One region of the Sporomusa rhizae genome, then DNA from elsewhere that is predicted to be linked to it. Evidence: riboswitches for the same ligand, from Rfam matches in the RefSeq annotation. Region 1 holds a riboswitch; each other region holds the start of a gene.
The links. A riboswitch is a leader RNA that binds a small molecule or an ion and turns the genes downstream of it on or off. The one in region 1 is predicted to bind cobalamin.
Positions count from the first base shown of each region.

Region 2: linked by a shared signal. The riboswitch ahead of cbiD (cobalt-precorrin-5B (C(1))-methyltransferase CbiD) and the one ahead of SRRS_RS05585 (type II secretion system protein GspD) in region 1 are both predicted to bind cobalamin.
Region 3: linked by a shared signal. The riboswitch ahead of SRRS_RS05135 (sirohydrochlorin cobaltochelatase) and the one ahead of SRRS_RS05585 (type II secretion system protein GspD) in region 1 are both predicted to bind cobalamin.

Region 1 is NZ_CP156925.1:1,263,359-1,267,585, reverse strand. It holds gene SRRS_RS05595 (hypothetical protein) at 1-774, opposite strand, end outside; gene SRRS_RS05590 (hypothetical protein) at 824-1,225, opposite strand; gene SRRS_RS05585 (type II secretion system protein GspD) at 1,251-2,285, opposite strand; cobalamin riboswitch at 2,455-2,637, opposite strand; gene SRRS_RS05580 (autotransporter outer membrane beta-barrel domain-containing protein) at 2,932-4,227, opposite strand, start outside.
Region 2 is NZ_CP156925.1:2,412,128-2,416,354, reverse strand. It holds gene cbiT (precorrin-6Y C5,15-methyltransferase (decarboxylating) subunit CbiT) at 1-164, opposite strand, end outside; gene cbiE (precorrin-6y C5,15-methyltransferase (decarboxylating) subunit CbiE) at 161-796, opposite strand; gene cbiD (cobalt-precorrin-5B (C(1))-methyltransferase CbiD) at 775-1,869, opposite strand; cobalamin riboswitch at 1,990-2,162, opposite strand; gene SRRS_RS11075 (2-oxoacid:acceptor oxidoreductase family protein) at 2,379-2,912, opposite strand; gene SRRS_RS11070 (2-oxoacid:ferredoxin oxidoreductase subunit beta) at 2,912-3,736, opposite strand; gene SRRS_RS11065 (2-oxoacid:acceptor oxidoreductase subunit alpha) at 3,736-4,227, opposite strand, start outside.
Region 3 is NZ_CP156925.1:1,121,598-1,125,824, reverse strand. It holds gene SRRS_RS05140 (hypothetical protein) at 1-1,066, opposite strand, end outside; cobalamin riboswitch at 1,490-1,674, opposite strand; gene SRRS_RS05135 (sirohydrochlorin cobaltochelatase) at 1,700-2,650, opposite strand; cobalamin riboswitch at 2,989-3,168, opposite strand; cobalamin riboswitch at 3,508-3,691, opposite strand; gene SRRS_RS05130 (DUF6803 family protein) at 3,849-4,227, shown strand, end outside.

The sequences.
Region 1 (4,227 bases):
GTAAGGATTGATAAGATAGTTGCATTCTCGTATGGGGGTTCCGGATAAATACTGAAATAATTCGCCCGGATTAGTCAGCCAGTTGATGTGATGATAATCCCAAAGCCATGGCGCAGTCACTTTGACGGCATTATAGCTGTCAAAATACCCCCAGCCGGCAAAGACCCGTCCTTGACCGATTTCACGGCGCTGCTCCCATAACTGGGTTAAGGGAATCAGACTATAGCCGATATGGGCTTCCCCCGGCAAAAACCGTTTGCGTTTGCCCACAACCGCAATCTCATGCGTTCCGGCGCTGATTTTGAGTACTGGCCGCCCGCCTTCCAAGCGAACCTTAGCACCATTTTGCTTCTGCCAGTTGTGATTACTGTAGGTTAACAGCATCTCCAGCCGCCCGGCGCCGTCTGGCGTTTTGCCTACAGCAAGCAACACTCCGGTCAGATCATGTTCATGTTGGCTCCTCCCCATATGTCTGGGATAATATTGATAGTAGCCAAGAAAATAATGGGTGTCACTTTCCACCACCGAATAATACACGGCTGGTTTCGGCGGATAAAACATCAAATTGTACCAGTTATTATTCAGCCGCCAGTCGTGATCATAATCGACTGCTGTAAACATATTGGTCTGGGCGGTCAGGCTATCTTTATTATCCATTTTGCGGATAACCGGCGCCCACTGCTCAGCAACCAGCAAATCATCTGCCGCCGAAATTGGCTGTACGCACAATAGCCCTATAAGTAGGAAAGTTATAAGACATATGCTTTTTTTCATGCTATCACCCCGGATAAATAACGAAATCACCTATGTTATTCATCACTATCTACTTTTTGTTATATACTGTTACTTCGTCAATAGAGTAGACCTCCATATTCCACGTACCACCCCGGGGAGGTGACTGAATAATTACTCCCTGTCCGACAAAGGAAATAAGATTTCCTGTTGCCAACCCAGTTTCCAACAGGCTTTGCAGTCTTTGTTCCGACGTTCGGACCACAATCGATTTTCCGGGGGTGTCACGGAGTTCAATTACCGCATAGCAGCTATTGGAATTCGCATAACAATTGATTAATGCGACGTGACCATATAACTGAACCAGCGGCGGCATTAATATAACGCCGGAAACAGGTGGAATCGTCGTTGCAGCAAAACCGATCTGCAGTAAAGGGGTGTTTAAAAATAATACTAACATGGCCAGACCGATTACCCGTAATGTTCTACTCATGATATTTATTCCTCCTAAATAGTATCTAATCTATTATCTTTGGAGTCAGCATAATAACCAGCTCGGTCTCAGTTACTTGCTTAAGGGTTGAGTGAAACATGCCTCCCACTAGCGGCAGGTTTCCAAGCAAGGGAACTTTGAAGGTATCTTTGGTTTCCTGACGCTGAATCAAGCCGCCTAAAACAATGGTCGAGCCACTCTTAACCCGCAGGGTGGCATCAGCCTGGCGGGTCCGGATATTCGGATTGCCATTTTTCGTAGTATTGGTTTGATTACTAACTTCCGGCTGAATGTGGGTGGTTATATAGCCATCTTTGTTTACCGTAGGGGTTACCTCTAGTTTAATGCCAACATCGACATATATTACGGAGATGATGGGTACACTGCCGGTGGTAGGCTGGGAAGTTTCCACAGCCAGCTTGTCCCCGATTAGAATTTTTGCCGTTACCCCGTCTAAGGTCGCGATCCGCGGACTTGCCAGCAAACGGCCTTTCTTGTTTTCAACTAAGCGGTTAATAACGCCTTGAAGATTTACGCCATAATTATTCCCGATACCGATCCTAAACTGCAGTTCGTCGTTAGGAATGGCTTGCGGCAGCTTGGTCGATGCGCCCCAGTCAATGCCAAGATTTGACAAATCATCACGGTTAAGTTCGACGACCTGCACTTCGAACATCACCTGTTGCGGCGGGGTATCAATCTGGGCCAGTAAATACTTAACCTGTTCATAGACATCAGGGCTGCTCATGATCACCAGGATATTCCGCACCGGATCTGCTTTGAGCTTGTCCTCAGGCACCAAAGCACTAAGCAACGGCTTCGCCTGCTCGACCTTTAAATAGTTCAGCCTGATAACCAGGGGACCTGCGTCTAAGAATTCGGGCTGACTGTCTGACACCGGCACCTGAGGGGACGCGCTAGTTGCAGCAGGCGGTGGATTTTCCGGACTTGTCCCGGAAGGTTCGACGCCGGCCGGTGCAGCTAAAGCCAGCCAGGGCAATGAAAACAGCAGTAAAACCAATGCTAGAAAGAAAGCACAATGCCAGCGGCAACAGGTCACTATATTCACCGGCTTTCGCAAGTTATATGTTTTGATAATAATAAAAAGAAGCCTCCTGCGATGTGATTGGATGACACATGCAGAGAGGCTTCTTGATTTATCCCGATAAAATTCTAAGAATAAATAATCAAGATTGTCTTACTAATCCCCTCCCTATCGCTCGCAGGTCAACGGTGATTGTTATACAGGCAGTTCTCCTGGCTCTGAATCATCGCTTCTCCAAACCTTCCCAAGACTTTCTTCTCAGTGGCATAACATGGAGTTGCTCCTCATTACAGTGGCGGGACCGCGCCGGCTTTCAACCGGTCTTCCCTATTAAGCCCTGTAGGGCACCTGTACCAATATTATTAAATTTTTGCTATATTTTACTTTATATTTAAATATTACTACATATGGTTAATTTTGTCGAAGGTTTTTGTCATGAAAATTTCGACAAAATTTGCAGAACATCCAGGATAAAAAAACCTAACAGCTCGGATTACATTAGCTGTTAGGTCTTCTCTCTATGCGTGTTGTTTTTCTTCAAAGGTGATTGCTCAATCCAATCACCTTTGCTACTTCAGTAATTACTGCTTCGGTCAGGTCTTTTTGCTTCGGTTCAAACTTGTCATGATCGGACGTTACATAACCCGCCCTACGCTTTCTATCAGAAACTCCAGCGCATACCCGCGTCAACTCGCCAGTCAGTTTCTATGTCGCCGCCTACGCTCTTTTCCAGATTGGCATAGGCATAGGAGTTTTGGCCGACCTTGGTGCTGCCGCCGAGTTGGAAGACGCCCCAGCTGCCGCCAAGGCTAATCTGGCTGCTTTTGGCTTCCTCGGCTATAAACCGGCTGCTGAAGTCGCCGCGGAATTCATGAGCCAAGAAGGCTTTTGCATAGATGCTGCTCTTGTCCGTTATCCGGCCTACGCCCACACCGATGCGGCCTACCAGGCTGGTAAAGCCATCCTGGCTGATGTTCATGGTCCGGTAGTTGCCGGCGGCATCTTTGACATCGCTGGTGGCCGTATAGTCTTTGCCCTGCAGCCGGCCCCAGCTCAGCTCTATCTGCGGCTCTACGTACAGCCCGTTCCTGTATTCAATCCGCCGGCCATATTCCGCGCTCACCGACAGGCCGTTGGTTTTGTAGTCACCTGCTACTTTATGGCCCATTTCGTTGTAGACGGTGAAATCATTTTTTATCTGCCCGCCTTTTAGGACGATGTCGGTGTAATGCCCTTTGTCTCCCTGCCAGCTGCCGTACAGAGACAAACTGGTGGCCGTATTGTCGCCGCTGCCGCCAAGGATGTAGTCGCTGTCGCCGTCGTTATGGCTTACGGCCACACCAAGGCGCCTGCCGCTATTTACTTCTTTGTCATAACCGATCTGGACGGCTTTATAGCTGGTACTGTAACGGGTGTTGTCCTGATCGTATTTGGATTTTCCACCGTAAATGTTCGCCCAGATCCCGGCCGACAACGGCGACAGCCGCAGTTCTCCCAGCCGTTTTTGCATATCGTTATTTTCTGCCCGCCACAGCATGGCGGAGGACACCATGGCCGATTTGGTGCCGCTCATGATCATGGTTTCGTATTGGCCAAGCTCTATGGGCGGTTTCGGAGTTTCCGGCGTTACCACAGAACCTTCCTGCAAATTGCCTGTTCCTCCATTTTCAGCAAATTTGATTGTGCCGACTCTCCACAATATGCCGGGAGCGGTCAGTCCTTCGCCAATGGCTACTTTACCTGTCAGATTACGTTCGGCTCCATTGGCTGCTGCATAATTGCTGTAGGTCAGTTTGCCGGCCAGGGCGTTCAGTACTTTGTTGACGGTTTCTTTTGCTTCGATATTGATGCCGCTGCTGTCGGTCATCAATGTTATGGCCGAGCCGGCCGCCGCCTTTTTGATACTGATGCCGCCTCCCATGATTTCCGCCGGGTTTTGGCTGTTATGGCCATAGAT
Region 2 (4,227 bases), 1.1 Mb from region 1:
GCAGCCTCTATCGACAAGGAACCGGTTCCTGCCCCAATATCAATGACTGTATCGTGTGGAGTAATTCTAGCCTTTGCCAAAGTTAGTATCCTAATCTCCTGTTTGGTCATAGGTATGTCGCCTCTGATAAACTCACTGTCCGGAATACCTAATCCATAACTCATACCTTCACCACCATTACGCAATGCTCAAAACCAGGAGTTTCAGTCGCTTCAACTAAGGTCATTTCAGCAACAAGCTCATTATCATAGGATAAGTTTGTGCACAACCAGACAATAGCATTTTCAGGCCAACTATGCGTTAGTAAAATACGAGCAATAGTTGCCGGATTATGCTGTGTATCGGTTAAGATTCCCAACTTATGATGGGGTGGCTGGAAGTTAAGCATCTTATCATCCGCTTTCCTTCCATGCATGCTAATTAGATTCGCATCTTGCCAAACATCAGCTAACCGGGCAAACGCCAGCTGCGCCGAACTAATACCCGGAATAACACTAATTTGTTTAGCTGCAAATTTATTTCTGATTGCCGCCAACATACTGTAAAATCCAGGATCTCCCGACACCATAACTACAACATCCTGGCTAATAAGCTGTCCTTCAACAAAATCTAGTACGCCCATAATATCTTTGTCAATGACTTTCGTAACCTGGCCTGGGTTAGAAAAAGTATCGAGCGCCCGCTTGCTGCCAACAACAACCTTAGCAGCCGCAATTGTTCTGCTAGCTATTGGCAACACATAGTCAGGCGATCCCGGTCCAATACCAACAACTACTATTTTATGTCTAGCTTCCATCCTAAATGGCCTCCAATTTCCCGGGCGGTCTGGTCAAGCCCCAGTATGTCACCTTTTAAAGTCACAATGACTGTTCCCACAGTCAAATCACCAAAAACATAACGCATAGCACGCGCGCTGGCTCGTTCGGCCAATATTTGATATACACCCGTCATGTTATAACGGTCAATAATTGGCATGGCAGCTTCGGTAGTAGTTACCGCCAGAACCTCCTTAACAGCCTCCTGCGGGGCTCCGTTCGCCGCTAAATAGGCCGCTATCGTTTCTAAGCGGGCGTCCGCCATGCGATTATGAGTATGAAATATACCTGACGATACTTTGACTATCTTGCCGAGATGGCCGAACAGCAGCACCCGGCGCATGCCATACTTCACAGCATTTTCCAGCATATGCCCAATGAAATTACTTGTCTGCACAACGGCAGCAGCCGGTATTCCATAGCGATTGATCGCAATATCCTGACCAATCTTGCCAGGCGCAAATACGATATCATTATATCCTAATGCCTGGACAACACTAATTTGTGGTACAAGTGAATCTTTAAAAGCCTCTTCCGACATTGGCTCAACAATGCCGGTTGTACCAATAATTGACAGGCCACCAACAATACCCAATATGGGGTTTAGGGTTCGAGCGGCCAATTTTTCACCTTCGGGAATAGAAACAGTAACGACAGCACCTTTACCTTCGGGTAAACATTCGGCGACTGCCCGCGTAATCATAGCTCTCGGTCCCGGATTTATTGCCGGTTCACCAACAGCGACAGCCAACCCTGGTTTGGTTACTGTCCCTACACCCTGGCCAGCTTTGATAATAATTTCCGGCTTATCGGTAAGGACTACCTTCGATTCGATCCTGACGCCATTGGTAATATCGGGATCATCCCCAGAATCTTTTATTACTGTACCACAGCCACCACCAGTAATTATTTTGGTTTCAACAATAGGCACTGTCAGCGTAACGCCCTGCGGCGAAATTACCTCGACAATACTTATATGCTGACCTTGCCAAGCCAAAATTGCTGCCTTAGCAGCTGCTGCAGCACAAGTTCCAGTAGTTATTCCTTTACGCATTGGTTTATCTTTATCATCCAATAGAAAAACCCCCTTGTGCAGGGGGTATAACACCAAACAACAAAATAATTTATTTGCCTGATTATTGTACCCATACCTGCCTATCTTCCGTAGGTCCTAGCGGCATGTGTTAGAACAGGCAGGTCTCCTGACTTTGGCTCATCACATACCTAACCTTCCCAGTTTCCCAGTGGCATCTAAGGTAGCATCCCCATTACAGTGGCGGGACCGCGCCGGTTTTACACCGGACTTCCCTTTTTAAGCATGAAAGCACCCATTCCCTTACACTTATCCAATTATGATAGCTTACATAATTCCATGCGCATATTACATTTTCCTGCAAGCTAGCCAAGAATTATCAACTTTTTCTTACGTATAAATATTTTAGACAACTTTCACCTATAAAATTCAAATAAATGTCATCAGAAGACTTGGTTATCCAAAGTTTTTAGGATAAAGAGATTCAAAACATAAAGGAGATCCTGCGTGGGATCTCCTTTACTTTTGGTTTATTTTTCAGCTTTACCCAAAGCAAAGCCAGTCTCAAGCGCCTTCTTATTTAGTTCCTCAGTACCTTTTGGAACTCTGGCTAACACGGCCTTTGTTAGGCAATCCAGCTCTACTATACCGGTAAATCCGGCCAAAGCGCCAAGAGCAACAATATTAGCAACCATTACATTTCCCAATTCATTGCGGGCAATATGAGTGATTGGCAAAGCTAATATTTTAGCATTTACTTCAGGAGCAGTCTTAACTAGTGTGGTATCGATAATCAGCTTGCCGCCCTCTTTTAGAAGACTAATATATTTATTGCATGCCTCCTGACTCATAGCCAATAGAATATCTGCCGCTGTTGCTTTAGGATAATCAATTTCGCCGTCACTTATAATAACTTCAGATTTACTGGCGCCGCCGCGGGCTTCCGGGCCATAAGATTGGGTCTGAATGGTCTGTTTTCCGTCAACAATTGCAGCCTCTGCCAAAATAATGCCTGCGAGAATAAGGCCTTGACCGCCGGTACCACTTAAACTAATCTGCCACATTATTTATTCCCCCTTTTAGCCTGAACATGGGCAATAAGCTTGTCATATTCGGCTGTAAATTCAGGGGCTTCTGACCGGTGAAGTTCTCCAATTAAGAATTTATCCTTAAGCTGTTCCGGTGATAGTTTGGCAGCAGCCTGTACAGGCATAGCATGTTCCTTTTGCCATTCCAGCATTTTAGCGGCCGATCCCATCTTATTTTTGCGTCCATACGAAACAGGACATTGAGTTATAGCATCAATAACGGAAAAGCCTTTATTTTCAATACCCTTAACAACAAGATCAGTTAACATATTGGCATGATACGCTGTAGCTCTGGCCACATAGGTAGCACCAGACGCAATTGCCAAAGCTCCAATATCAAAGGCTCGTTCAATGTGTCCATAAGGCGCCGTAGTTGAGCGGCTTGCTAAAGGAGTAAGCGGTGATGACTGACCTCCGGTCATACCATATATATTATTATTAAAAATAATCGTAGTTAAATCGATATTCCGTCGAGCGGCATGGATAAAGTGGTTACCCCCAATCGCGGTAGCATCTCCATCACCAGTAATAACCAACACATTTAACTCAGGATTTGCCAGTTTTATACCCGTAGCAAAAGTAAGGGCCCGGCCATGCGCGGTATGCACGGTATTAAAATTCATATATCCCGATGCCCGTGAGGAACAGCCAATGCCTGAAACAATTACAGTTTTATCTTGTTTAAGATTTAACTTGTCAATAGCGCGAATAATAGACGCTAAAATAATACCATTGCCGCAGCCTGGACACCAGATATGTGGAAAGGCTGATGGACGCAAATACTTTTCGATGTTTGCCATTATCTAGCACCTCCAGCCGCTGTAACAATTGGTTCCAAAATTTCTTCAGGCTTAAACAGCTCACCATCGACCCGGGTAACAGATACTACTTTATCACGTTCGACATAGCGTTCAATCTCGCCAACTAATTGTCCGTAGTTCATTTCCGGTACTATGACTTTTTTAGCCTTTGCTGCCGCACGTTGCACAACATGACCCGGAAATGGCCAAATTGTTATCAACTTCAATAAACCAGCTTTAATGCCTTGCGCTCTGGCCGCCTTAACCGCAGCAATTGCCGCTCTGGCCGAACCACCGTAAGAAATAACCAATACTTCAGCATCATCAAGATAATGCTCGGTATAAAGAGTTATTTCGTCTTTTGCATTATCAATTTTTGTGTGCAGTCGTTCAACCAGTTCTGCTGTAAGAACATTAGACTGAGTAGGCTGACCTTGATAATTATGTACTAGCCCTGTTACATGATAATAATAACCGGAACCAAACGAAGC
Region 3 (4,227 bases), 140 kb from region 1:
TGAGTGCCGCAAGCACCCGCCTGAGACGACTAAACGCTACGATCAGACCTGCCATTACCGCCAATGCAGCTATACTGACTACAACCAGCGCTTTGCTATCTTTTTTCACGATAGTAAGCGGCGACTCATACACTATGTTGGGTGTAATCCCATCACTGATTTCGGCCTGTAACATATAATCGCCGCCTGCTAATGCACGTTCATCGGCATACACCGGCATCAACAGACGTTGCTTTGTGTCACCGTTTAGAGCCACAAAAGACTCTAAATAATCTTTTTGCCTGTCCAACGCGCCACCATTTGTATCTTCATTGGTTGCTCCGGGAGTAAACAAGCCGGCTACCGGCTGATGACTGCCTGCATCCAGCAGGCGGACGGTAACAACTGCCAGCTTTTGTACTCCAGAAGGATTATCAATATCCACCCCCAAATGCGTTACCGGGTGAATAGCCTCAACCTCCTGATTGGATGCCCCTTTGCCAATCAGCAAATTTTTGTAATAATCCCATTGCCGGTCTCTTAACAATAAAACGTTTTGCCCCCTACGATCATCGGTGTTACCGTCTTTATCTAAAGGTAAAATAATACCAACTACCGTAATCGGCAAAACGTCAGCTGTTTGAGACGCCGTCACGGCAACCGGCACCTGCTGCGTCAACGCCCCTGCCGTGATACTGGCTGTATACGAGCCAGGCGGCAATTCCGACGCCACCTGGAGAGGCAGCAAATCGTACCAATGGCTATAGCCGCCTGGCAGCAGCATTTTCCTTGTTAAAACATAATAATCTGTTCTTTTTTTTATCTCCCAATTTTCCTGAGTTCCGACAGGACTAAACCCTGGCGGCAGACTGATGGTAATGACCACCTCTTTATCGGCTGAGTCGCGGTTTTCAATATTAAACAGCGCCGCTGTTTGTGTACCCGAAGTTACAGAATCCTTGACCTTTCCCAAGTAATACGGAAGTTGACAGGAAAAAGTCAAGCCATCTTTGGCCTGACCAATAGGAATTGCGAACAATACATACAGCACTGTTACCAATCCAGCCAGTGCTTTTTTGATGGTCAAACTTTTTCCCCCTTTACACCAAAGACTTCGTTTATCCGATGACTAAGCCGCTCTAAGACTCCCTCTTCTCCAAATGGAAGTCATACCCCTACTGACACAGGCGAGCGTAAGTCTCTGGATAAGGGCGACTAACCTTCAGGTGGGGTCAAAACCCCATCTGAAGCTAAGTCTACTTTATGTAAATTTTATAGACGTTAAAAAAAGAAGGGTCAAAATTGACCCTGCGCTACTGCGCTAAGCAAAGGACTTAGTTTATGTGCTTTATAGAAAACTCCGGACTGTTTCCTGTCAGTCCGGGGTATCTACCAAAATAAATACTCCTGGCACTAGGTACCAGGAGTAAAATCCAGTAATCGCCTTTTAATAACATTTCCTACATAAAAGGATGCGTACTGTAATCCCCTCCCCATACCTCGTGGGTAAAACGGTGACTGTCAGTTAGGCAGTTCTCCTGACTCTGGTTCATTGCGCATCCAAACCTTCCCAAGACTTTTCATCTCAGTGGCATTCTCTTGGATTTGCTCCCCATTACAGTGGCGGGACCGCGCCGGCTTTTAACCGGTCTTCCCTATTAAGCCCCGTAGGGCACCTAGCTCAATAATATTTAGTTTTATTAATATTTTATCCGGTTTTCTATTCAATAGTCGGAATAGTAGGTTTATCTTTGCCGCGTTCTTTATACTTATTATCGACAGCATCTTTAGTGTGCTGTACATAGATATCTTGAATTCCCGGGTTTTCGCCTAAACCATGGATATAAGCATCAACCTGGAATCCGGCTGCAATCAATTGTGATTTATATGATTCCTTATCATCGCCAGCCATATCATTATTAGCATGATCGCCAGCAACCAACATCATCGGCATTAAAGTTACTTTCTTAATTTTGTTTGTTTTTAGTTTCTCAATAAGGTTTTCTATTGTGGGATATCCTTCAACCGTAAATACAAAAACATTTTTGAGACCGGCATCTTGAAGTTTCATCTGCAAGGCAGCATAAGCAGTATTGGATGGATTGACGCCGCCATGTCCCATGAAAGCAACCGCTTCATTTTTCCCTATTTTAGGTAATTGATTTTGTAATGCTTTTATAGCAAGCAAGTAATCATCGGGTTTTTCGCCTTCCTGTCCAGTATAATAAAGAAGCGGTCGACCCACTGATATTTTGTCAAAGGACTTTTCAAACGTTGAAACCACACGCATGAGTTTTTCATATTCATCCCCAGCTTCAATGTGAAGAGGCTGAATAATTACTTCTTTGTACCCTTCTGCTTTCAATTTCTCTAATGCTTGTTTTTCGGTATCAAATTTCAGTCCATCCCTATCAGCAAGTTTTTTGATGATAATTCGGGAGGTAAAAGCATGACGAACTTCATAATCCGGAAAAGCTGACTGAATTTTGTTTTCTACAGCTTCCGTGGTCACTTTTCTGGTATCTGCATAAGTAGTGCCAAAGCTTACAACCAATATAGCCTTTTTACCAGCACCTGCCGGAGCAGCAGACGCCACCGACGGAAGCAGACTGACGCAGCCAAACACGGCAAGCATGCACATTGTGACACATAAAGAATACAGTTTTTTCATAACAAATTCACTCCTCAAAATGTCTTATAATTCCAAGCCAAAGCAGGCGATTACACCGTATGCTGTTCTCTGTTCACAGTCCTCCCTCTAGATAATATATATGTATATCATGCTTATTTGGAAAAATTGAGGGTCATTTGACCCGCGCCAATCGGCGCAAAGTTCGAAAGGAAATCTTTAGAAAAATGGCATAAAAATTTAAACTCCTGACCATTTGCAGTCAGGAGTTTTTTAACAGTATGCTAAATGAAAACTCCTGGCAGTTAACCAGGAGTGAATTAAGCTAGTACGCCATAAAGCGTATACTGTAATCCCCTCCCCATACCTCGTGGGTAACAAACGGTGATTGTCAGACAGGCAGTTCTCCTGACTCCGGATCTTTGCTTGCTTAACCCTTCCCAAGATTTCATCCCAGTGGCATTTCTTAAGCTTGCTCCCCGTTACAGTGGCGGGACCGCGCCGGCATTTAACCGGTCTTCCCTATTAAGCCGTAAGGCACCTATCTCAACATATTTAGTTTTCTTATATGAAAATAGCATATCACCACAGGAAGCGATTGTCAATCCATTAGTCCCCGGCACTGACTGCACCGATAAAAAAACAATACGAATTTACTTAGATTTATGTGTATTACATAATTTTAAAAAATAAGGGTCAAATTGACCCGCGCCATCGCGCTAAGTTCGAAAGGAGTTTGAAGAAAAATGACTTAAAATATTAAAACTCCTGCCGTTTAAAAGGCAGGAGTAATAAACAGTATGCTAAATAAAAACTCCTGGCAGTTAACCAGGAGTGAATTAAGCTAGTACGCCATAAAGCGTATACTGTAATCCCCTCCCCATACCTCGTGGGTAACAAACGGTGATTGTCAGACAGGCAGTTCTCCTGACTCCGGATCTTTGCAGTTGCTTAAACCTTCCCAGGATATACATCCCAGTGGCAAATCTTAAGCTTGCTCCCCGTTACAGTGGCGGGACCGCGCCGGCATTTAACCGGTCTTCCCTATTAAGCCCGTAGGGCACCTATCTCAATAATATGTAATTTTTGGTTTATGAAGTTAGCATAACATCCTGGAAAACGAATGTCAATATCTCGTCCATTTTTAAAATTCATGATTTTTTCATAAGTTCTGCATAAGTTCTTCATATTTGTCATCTATACTGTACTTAAATCTTGAAGCAAAGGGAAGGTGTAGTATATGACAATGACTCATTATATGGAATTACTGGCTGTCAACCAACCATGGAACCTTATTATTTATATGGTTATCCCGGTAGCATTGGCAGAAGCACTTGTGGCAACAGAATTCTTCACGGTGTTTCTCCGCGGTTCTAATGCCGGCGGTTGGAAAACCCTGAACAAATGGATTGGAATTGTCCTGGGTTTTTATTTTTTAGGAATTTTCCTCAATTTGCTGATTACAGTTGTCCCCAGCATTGAGTGGCGTGGGATTGCTGATATCCTGGCAGTAGGTTCCTATCTCAGTGGTGTTATTCCCCTCTTTAGTATTGCCTTGCTTGAGCTTGGTGTGATTGGCAAAGGAAAATCGACAGATGAGAAAATGAAGCTCCACTTTA